DNA from 3 places in the Bowmanella denitrificans genome. Region 1 is predicted to be linked to each of the others. Evidence: predicted binding sites of a transcription regulator. Region 1 holds the regulator's gene; each other region holds the start of a gene.
What was found. Region 1 encodes FliA, which starts transcription of late flagellar genes. Its sites were predicted from a motif close to CTAAAGNTNNNNNNNNNNNNGCCGATA; they were not measured.
Positions count from the first base shown of each region.

Region 2: the regulator FliA is predicted to act here: its motif matches at 1,925-1,951, upstream of ABD028_RS05855 (VC2046/SO_2500 family protein).
Region 3: the regulator FliA is predicted to act here: its motif matches at 1,139-1,165, upstream of ABD028_RS12280 (DUF5610 domain-containing protein).

Region 1 covers NZ_BAAAEI010000023.1:384,420-387,700, reverse strand. The annotation lists gene ABD028_RS19315 (protein phosphatase CheZ) at 1-496, opposite strand, end outside; gene cheY (chemotaxis response regulator CheY) at 532-915, opposite strand; gene ABD028_RS19305 (RNA polymerase sigma factor FliA) at 962-1,687, opposite strand; gene ABD028_RS19300 (MinD/ParA family protein) at 1,684-2,556, opposite strand; gene flhF (flagellar biosynthesis GTPase FlhF) at 2,553-3,281, opposite strand, start outside.
Region 2 covers NZ_BAAAEI010000006.1:657,198-660,478, reverse strand. The annotation lists gene ABD028_RS05865 (hypothetical protein) at 1-203, opposite strand, end outside; gene ABD028_RS05860 (response regulator) at 200-1,873, opposite strand; gene ABD028_RS05855 (VC2046/SO_2500 family protein) at 1,981-2,445, shown strand; gene ABD028_RS05850 (GlxA family transcriptional regulator) at 2,542-3,281, shown strand, end outside.
Region 3 covers NZ_BAAAEI010000013.1:31-3,311, reverse strand. The annotation lists gene trmA (tRNA (uridine(54)-C5)-methyltransferase TrmA) at 1-1,051, opposite strand, end outside; gene ABD028_RS12280 (DUF5610 domain-containing protein) at 1,195-2,532, shown strand; gene ABD028_RS12275 (RNA recognition motif domain-containing protein) at 2,570-3,028, opposite strand.

The sequences.
Region 1 (3,281 bases):
CCATCAGCACTTCGGTCAATAGTTCGTTCAGTTTCGCCGAATCAACACTGGCCTCGTCAAGAAGCTTATCCATATCATGGCAAAGCGTTTTAAATTCACCCAATTGCAACTGACGTGTCATCAGCCTTTTCCAGTCTGGCAGAATTTCATTAATTCTGGCATTCAGACGTTCAGCGATAGGCATACTGGTCTCAACCGCATCCATCGTGCGGTTAGCTGCATCTTCCGTGGTTTCAATTACATAGTTGAGTCGACTTTGTGCATCAGGAATATCTTCCTGAGCCAAATCCGCGATGCGGGCATCCAATTGGAAATTGTTAAGTGAATCATGTAACTGACGTGTAAGTTTGCCCACTTCGGCAAACAATTCCATGGAGTCTTCCATGGTCACAGATTCCAGCAGTTGCATGGCACCCTGGTTGTCTCCCTGCTCAAGCAATGTCACCAGTTGGCGAGCATCCTCAAGCGACATGGGAGCTTGATGAGTATCAGTCATTAAGGCGTTCCTTATGCTTTAGGATCCGCCAGGGACTACCCAAGGCGCTCAAATATCTTTTCGAGTTTCTCTTTCAGCGTAGCTGCAGTGAAAGGTTTCACCACATATCCATTTACACCGGCCTGGGCTGCTGCAACAATTTGCTCTTTCTTCGCTTCCGCTGTCACCATCAGAACAGGGGTGTGTTTCAAGCTATCATCAGCGCGAATGGCTCTGAGCAGATCAATCCCCTGCATCCCTGGCATGTTCCAGTCAGTGATAACAAAGTCGAAATCGCCTTGTTGCAACATTGGCAACGCGGTATTCCCGTCATCAGCTTCCTGAACATTGGTAAAGCCCAGGTCTTTGAGAAGGTTCTTGATGATACGTCTCATTGTCGAGAAATCGTCGACAACAAGAATTTTCATGTTTTTATCCAAAACTGCCTCCAGTGAGGAATCAACCAACTGTTATTCTTATTAAATTCTATTCCATTTGCCAGCTTTGCATGCGAGTTCTGAGTCTCAACATGGCCTGACTATGGATCTGACTAACCCGAGACTCACTGACTTCAAGCACTTCGCCTATTTCGCGCAGGTTCAGTTCCTCGTCATAATACAGTGACAGCACAATGGCTTCCCGTTCAGGCAAAGTAGTAATAGCATGGGCCAGCGCTTTTTGAAACGATCCCTGCAACAAATCATCAAAGGGTGCGTCAGTGCCCCGGTTCTGTTCGGTGCTAATTACATCTTCGGTAATGCCCAGATCTTCAATACCCACCAGTCTGCCGGCATTCACTTCGTTCAACATCTGGTGATATTCATCCAGACTGACTTGCAATTTCCCGGCAACATCGGCATCACGCGCATCGCCGCCAGTTTCACGTTCAACTGCTTGTATAGCCTCGGCGATGGCGCGGCTGTTCTTATGCACCGAACGGGGTGTCCAGTCGCCTTTACGAATTTCGTCCAGCATAGCACCGCGGATGCGAATACCGGCAAAGGTTTCGAAACTGGCTCCCTTGGAACCGTCAAAATTTTTGGCGGCTTCCAACAAACCAATCATGCCAGCCTGAATAAGATCGTCAACCAACACGCTGGCAGGCAGACGCGCCATCAGGTGGTGGGCTATACGCTTGACCAGTGAGGCATGTTGCTCCACCAGCTTCGTTTTATCGTCGAATTGCTGATAGGCGGCTGCTTTATTGTTCACACTTTATCTCTTTGGACCGCAGAATTCTGATTGACTAACTGTTCCAGGAAAAACTCCAGATGCCCCCCGGGCTGCGATGGTATTGGCCATCTTAGCGCCTGTTTAGCCAGATTATTGATGGCCACTGCCGCTGGCGAACTGGGATAGGCTTCGATAATGGATTTTTGCCTGCGTACCGCTTTACGAATGTTCTCGTCAAACGGAATTGTGGCAACCAATTCCAGGGCAACATCCAGAAAACGATTGGTTACTTTTGACAGTTTAGCAAAGAGTTCTTGTCCTTCGCGTAAGTTGCGCACCATATTGGCCACAATCTTAAAGCGAAATACACCATGGTCACGATTCAAAATCTTGATCAGCGCATAAGCATCCGTCAAAGAAGTCGGCTCATCACACACCACCACCATAATATCCTGGGCTGCGCGCGAGAAGCTCAACACCATATCGGAAATACCGGCGGCGGTATCCACAATCAGCACGTCGATTTGGCTGCGCAATTCACTGAAAGCGCGAATCAATCCGGCATGTTCTGTGGGGGTCAGCTCTGTCATGGACTGCGTGCCAGAGGTGGCCGGTGCAATTTTGACCCCATAGGGGCCTTCCACCAGCACTTCTTCCAACAGACATTCACCCGACAGTACGTGAGATAAATTCTTTTCGACCCGCAGGCCCAACATTACGTCAACGTTGGCCAACCCCAGGTCGGCGTCAAGCACCATGACCCTTTTGCCTTGCTTGGCCATAGCGATGGCTGTATTCAGAGTGATGTTGGTTTTACCCACTCCCCCTTTGCCACCGGTAACGGCAATCACTTTGATTAGATTGGGCTGGTTCATTCGTCTTAAGCTACTCGCTTGATCCTCAATCATATTGATACTGCTGAGTTTACAACCTGCTGCGTTCTTGTAGGCATTAAAGCATACTGCTTAAATAGTCTCGCTGCACAAGAAATTATGTACTTGGCATCGGCCGCCTTAATGTCCTCGGGCACCTTCTGCCCATCCGTCAAATATCCGACGGGCAATCTGTGCTCCAGGGCCAGGCTGATGGCTTCGCCGAGACTGTAACACTCATCAAGTTTAGTGAAAATACAGCCCTGCAAAGAAATCTGCTTATACGTCATAAGCTGATGCTCCATCACTCTATGCTGCGCATTCGCGGCCAACACCAGATAATGTTTGATATTAGCATAAGATGATTCAGCCAAGGTATCTAACTGTTTGATTAATCTGGTGTCTCTTTGACCAAAACCGGCAGTATCAATCAAAACCAGGCCTTTATTGCGAAACTGATGGAGCAGATCGGACAATTCTTCGGCACTGGCCGCTTTCTTTACCGGGCAGCCAATAATCTTGCCGTAAGTCGCCAGTTGTTCGTATGCGGCAATGCGATAGCTGTCAATGGTAATAAGCGCTACCTGATTGGCACCATAACGCTGCGCATACTGCGCCGCCAACTTGGCAATCGTGGTGGTTTTACCGGTGCCGGTCGGCCCCATCAGTGCCACGACACCGCCTTTGGCGAGAATATCGTTTTGTGTCGTGTGCAGACGATTGGCCAGTAGTTTAAGCAGAAAGACCCAGGCGTCACGCTC
Region 2 (3,281 bases), on a different contig from region 1:
AATTCCAGACAGGCTTCCTCATAGCGTTTTTTTGCTGTCAGCGCCTGCTGTGGATGCTCCTTATCCATCATCACCTTGCGCCACTCTGCGCACTGCTGTTCCTGTTGCTTCACTTCAAGAATTCGCTCGCAGGGATTGTCAGTGCTGGTACAACCTATTGCCAGACTGGCCAACAATGCGGGGATCAGTGTGTGCTTTTTCATCTGTGCTCCAGATAGCTTTTAACATTTTCTTTTATACTGTCAAACTTGCTTTGATGACTTTCCGGCAAACGCATGCCATCTACCATTCTGTAGGTTTGACGGCATTTCATCAGCAGTTGCTGGTCGGGCTTGGTCATTTTTTCCATCAATTTAAGCAAGCATTGCAGCAAGTTCAGTGCCACCCCGGTGTTCATGGGGGCCAGTTCCTGGGCCTGCAGAAATGACTGGTAGGCTGCCTCGTATTGACCTTCCGCATATTGCGAAATACCTGCTCTGTTGTGCTTATTGTAGTTCTCTCTGACCTCAGTTTGCCTGCGTTCAATATTACCAATTAAATATTGCAGATTGGGATCCACCGGCAGGTTGCTGCTTTTCAGTTCACTGAGCAGGCGATTCGCGTCTTCAAATTCCCCCAGATCGGTCATCAGGGTCAGGGAATCCGGTGCCAGTGCCATGGGATATTCCTCAAAGCGGCTGCGCAGTTCGAACTGTGTGGCATTTAAGGTGCGTTTGGCTTCCAGCAGCTTGCCGTCAATCAGGTTAATTCTGGCCCCAACCAGATCTTCAAATATATTGTAGTCAAAGCTTTCTCTGGTGCGGCTTAACAATTCATCGTTGCGGTTACGTTGCAACACCAGCATGGCTTCCTGATGATAACGGTTGCGCAGTTTCTTATCTTCGGCTTGTTCCGCAGCGTCCAATATGCTGCGTACATAGTTGCAAAGGTGCGTGACACTGCGATGAACCGACTTTTTGCTTTGCTCTAAAATGGCCTGGCAACAGTTTTTGGCTAACTCAAAGTCGCCGGCTAATCTGGCTATCTCACAGCCCAGGAACTGCCGGGTGAGAGAAAATGGGGCAATATTCAGGGCTGCTTGTATAGTTTTTAGTGCGTCATCCAACTCGTTTCGCTTAACCCGGCACTGGGCCATGATGTCCAGGCCTTCCACGGCATAGAGTTTCTGTGCGGCGACCCGGCTGGCAAGCAGCATGGCATCAGGAATATTACCAAGGTATAAATGCGTGCGTGCCAGGGCAATATTCACCCAGGGCAGGGGCTTTGCGTCGCTGATAGAGTTGAGTAACTGCAGGGCTTCTTCATTGCGGTTCTCCCGCCACAGTAAATCCAGCAGGATGGACAGACAGTATTTGCTATATCTGTTACCGGAACGGATGAGTTTGCGGCATTCCTCAATGGCAGCAACATTTTCACCGTCCATCACTTTCTGATAAACGTCTTTGAGCGTGTGCCGTTTGTGGTAGGCACGGGACAATCTGCTATGTAACTGCGATTGTGAAAACGGCTTGATAATGTAACCGTCAGGTTGTTTTTCAATGCTGCCTAACACCATTGGCCGGTCGCTGTCGGCACTGACCATCATATAGATGGTGGTGGATTTGATCAGCTTGCGTACCCGCAGTTCTTCCAACAACTGGTAGCCGTTTTTTTTGTCACTGCCAAGATGCAGATCGGAAATAATGATATCGAACTTCTCCTGGCGGCAGGCCGCCACGGCAGATTCACCGTTTTGCACCACGACAACAGAAGTGGCACCCAGGTTGTTCATTATGCCGCGCAACAGGATTAGAAAGGGTCGTTGATCATCAACGACTAATACGCGTTTATTATGGTAGGACAGGGTCGCCATCTTAGCCTGAGTTTCGTACATCCAATAGTTACTGCTCCAGCCATCTTCTTTGAATCACCGCCACAAAGCAAACTAAAGTTATGTGCTGCGTAAACGATAACCAAGTGTAGCCGGAAGGTGGGGAGAGTATGCGCAATATCGTCAACGATTTGGAGTTCAATGGTAAGCTAAGCCAGGCCGCCCGGCCGGGCCAGGGCCAGACCTTCAGTCTGCTGCTGAGTATGCTGCAACAAAATCTGCTTGAACGCCTGCAGATTGTCAGCGAGCCGTCTGCGGTGGCCTTGCCTGAGGCCACCGAAACCCTGACGGGGGCCCCCGCCTTTCCCCTTAAGGCAGATACCGAACATTGGCGACAGGCCGAGATTCAGGCGGCCTATTTTCAGCAACAACTGACTGATTCTGCGCGCCTTTGGCAATGTCTGCATCCAGGTCCTTTGTCATTGCACAATGACCCTGGCTATATCGACCCGGTTGTGATTGAAAATTGCGACTGGCATACCCGTCAGCGCCTCAGCGGAGCGCAACAAACCGACCTGGAGCCGGACGAAACCGCCTTGTTGGATATTCTTGATTCGCTTCATCAAGCCGCCTGAAATCTCATATTTTATGGCCGAATTTGCACTGTTCGTGTCCTTTCGGTCAATGCTGGGCATTGTTATAGTTGCTTAAAACCTCAGGTGGAGCAGCCAATGAAGCAAGTGGGTATTTTTATTTATGAGCAGGTGCAAGCCGTTGATTTAGCAGGTGCTTTAGATACCTTTGGGCAGGCTAATGAGGAGCTGAAAAAATTGGGGCGCCCGGCGTTTTATCAAATACATCTGCTGGGTTTGAATACGCAACCGGTCAGGGCCGAAAACGGTCTGAAACTGATGGCAGACGTCGCACTGAATGATTGTCCTGCACTGGATTATCTGGTGCTGCCCGGTGGCAGCGGTAACCAGCAACTACAGCAGAATCCTGTGTTTTTGCACTGGTTGTGCAGCCAGGATAGTCAGCTTGAAAAACTAATCAGCATTTGCACCGGGGCATTCTTACTGGCCGCCAGTGGTCTGGTGAATGGCAAAACCTTGTCTACTCACTGGCGCTTTGCTCAGCAATTGCAGGACGCCTTTCCTGCCGTGCAGGTTAATGCCGAGGCCTTGTATCACAAAGAGGATAAATACTATTCCTCAGGCGGCATGACGGCGGGCATTGATTTGTGCCTGGCGATATTGGAAGAAGATCTGGGGCTACATCTGGCCCAAACCGTTGCCCAGGAGCTGGTCATGTACCTGCGCCGCAGTGGCAATCAGACCCAGTATTCACGACCACTGACGGTGCAGGCCAGCGAGGAAACCCGTTTTATTCAGCTACAACAATGGGTGCTCGACAACTTACACCGTCCCATCGGCCTGGCACAAATGGCAGATAAGGCCTGTCTGAGTGAGCG
Region 3 (3,281 bases), on a different contig from region 1:
GAAACTGATCAAACAGGGCAAACCGCGTAACGTCATGAGTTTTACTCAGGTGCTGCAAATTGTCTTTCAGGGTTAGCGGGTTGCAAGATATATATAAAATGTTGCGGTAGCCGCTAACCAATTCGCAGGTGTCCGGGTCCAGGCCAGCCCGTGGTGGGTCCACCAATACGGTCTGGCAGTCAAATTCTGACAATTTCACCTCACCCATTCGTTTGAATTCCCGCTTACCTTGCAGGGCTTCGGTGAATTCCTCGCTGGACATGCGCAGCACGGTAACATTCTCGACCTTGTTCAAATGGGCATTGTGATTAGCTGCTTCTACTGACGCTTTGGATATTTCGGTGGCCAGTACGCGCCGGAAATTTTGTGCCAGCGGCAGGGTGAAATTACCCAAGCCACAATAAAGCTCCAGCAGGTCTCCACTGGCATCCTGAGTGGCATCCAGTGCCCATTCGATCATGTTGCAGTTCACCCCGGCGTTGGGTTGGGTAAAGCTATTTTCAATCTGCTTGAACTGATAGGGTCTGGATTTGATGTTCAGCGTTTCAATAACGTGATCGCGATTGAGCAACAGCATTTGCTTGCGGGCGCGACCAACCAGATCCAGTTGGTACGTTTTCCGCAGTGTGTCACGTAACTGCTCTGCTTCTGCCTGCCACTGTGCATCCAGAGGTTTGTGATAGACCAGGGTGACCAAAATTTCGCCACTCAGCGTGCTGAGGTAGTCTATTTGATAGAGTTTTCGTCGCAATATCTGATTGGGTTTGAGCAACACCAATAAGTCCGCCATAACCTGGTTAATCAGTAAACTGGCTGGTGGGAAGTGGTCTACCCGGTACTTTTCCTTGGTCTGGCTGTCAAACATGATGTGATAGAGATCTTCACCCTCATGCCATACGCGAAACTCGGCCCGCATACGATAGTGGAGTGGGGCAGACGGATAGAGCGTCAGTTCCGGCATAGCAAAATCGCTTAACAGGGCTTGCAGTTCAGACGCTTTGTCTGCCAGCTGTGCTTCGTATTGATTACTGTCTATTTCGGTTGGTCGCATGTTACCTCCACTAAAAGGCCGCCGATTGTAAAGCCTTTAGCTAAATGCGCAAATTTTAGAACAGACAAAACTTTTAAACAGTAATGACTAAAACTTGTACTAATTTGGTCGATAATAAGTCGAGAGGTATTGAGGACATTATCATGAATTTAGGCGAACTAAAGGCGCGTCTTGAACAACGCACGCCTCATGTTGGCCGTTCTGAGCCACAAGGACCGTCAAAGGAAGACGGTGTGAGGCAGACGACGGACCAGCAGCAAAATGCGGTGACTCTGACGAATGCTGCGCAGTCGCAGCGTTTTATGAGTCTTAAGATATTCAGTAACGCGTTGAGCCAGTCTTTGTTGTTGGATGATCGTCGTCCCAGCTTGCCTGTGGCGAAGCCGCAGGACAACAAAAGCCTGTTTGATTTTGAAGAGGTGGCTAAAAACGTACTGCGCTTCGTTGGTGGCGCTATCCGCCATGCGCAGTCAAAAGGTATGGATGACGAAAAGCTGACCGAGATGTTTGAACAGGCCAGGAGTGGCGTGCTCAAAGGTGTGCAGATGGCTGAGAAAGATCTGGCCGGTTTTATGAACGAAGAGATCTCCACCGGCATCAAGAAAAGTCGGGAGCTGATAGAAGACGGCATTAAGAATCTGGAAAACGAAATCTTCGGTAATAAAGAAGAGGAAGATGACCAGATTGCTCTGCGCTACAGTGAGTCAGTGAGCTACAGCCGCCAGGACAGCAGTGAGCTGACGGTGCGCACCCGCGATGGTGACGAAGTCACCATCAGTTTTGATGACCTTCGCCAGTTTGAACTGAATCGCAGCTTGGTACTGCGTAGTCAGGCGGAAAAGGAACAAGCCAAAGACAATGCGGATGCAGAAAAGACCAGCAGCACAGAGTCTGATGGGGACGAGTCTTCTACCTTTAATGTGCGCGCCGAGCAGAGCACATTGTTTTACCAGAAGAATGAATATGGCTTCTCAGTAAAAGGCGAGCTGGATGAAGAGGAACTCAAAGCCATAGGGGATCTGGTAGATAAAACGGCGGACCTGGCCGACGAGTTTTTCAACGGTGACGTGGAGAAAGCCTTCGAGCAGGCTTTGAAACTTGGTTTTGATGAAACAGAACTGACCGGCTATGCATTGCAGCTGAGCAGACAAGAGCAGACCCGTGTTACCCAAACCTATGAAGCGGTTCAGCACGGTGACGACAAGTTTAAAGAAATGGAAGGTTATGCCAAACCGGTTTCGCACTATCTGGACAAGATGCTGGATATGGTGGAACAGTCCCGGCAAAAACTGCAGGACGACAATTCTTTCGACAATCTGATTAACGGGCTGGTCAACAGGATGCTGGATGTGGATACGCCGGATTTATTGCAGGCTATCAATAAATTCCACAGTTTTAACCAGCGTCTGCTGGATAACCTGCCAGACTCTCAAGCGACTGCAGACAAAGCCAAGCCAGAGAGTAAAGACGATAAACAATAAGCAAAAGGCCCTTTTCAGGGCCTTTCATTTTTAATGACTACTCGTCGTCTTGCTTGTCCTTGGCCATACGCACTTTAAGTGTTCTGTCCTGAAACTCCGTATCGTTCAGCGTGCTGACAATCAGTTCTGCATCACCCTGCATTTCCACAAAGCCGTATCCCTTGCGTTTGCCTGTACGCCTGTCTTTCATCAGGCGCACTGATACAACTGTCCCATGACTTGAAAAGTGGGCTTTAACATCCTGTTCACTGGCACGGTAGGGAAGGTTACCTACATACAGAGTTTTGCTGTCACTATTGTCATCATTATCTGTGCCACTGGCAGAAGCGTTCTGCTGGCCAAATAAAGTGGCTAATAATGGTGTAGCAATACTGCCGACGATTAATCCCAGGGCAAGCGCCTGGTTTGATGAGACAGCTTGCGCGGGCAGGACAAAATAGCCGAGCACCGCCAGCAATCCGCCGATAACTATATAAAGAAGAACCGGTGATTTCATGTAACTACCTAAATTATAATTAGAAAATGACGTAGCAGAGCTATGTTACCGATTTATTTACATTACGCCAACTAAACTGCTGATACGGTCGTAAGCCCTGCCAAATGGCGTATTATCTATAGTTTTGTTCAATAAACGCGCGAACGAAATGTTTTTTGCAAAAATCCCTTGATCTGTTTTCGCTGGTCTGTAGAATGCGCACCACTTCGACGGGGCAGGCAGAAAGGCCTCCCAGTCAGCCAGGAAGATTCAA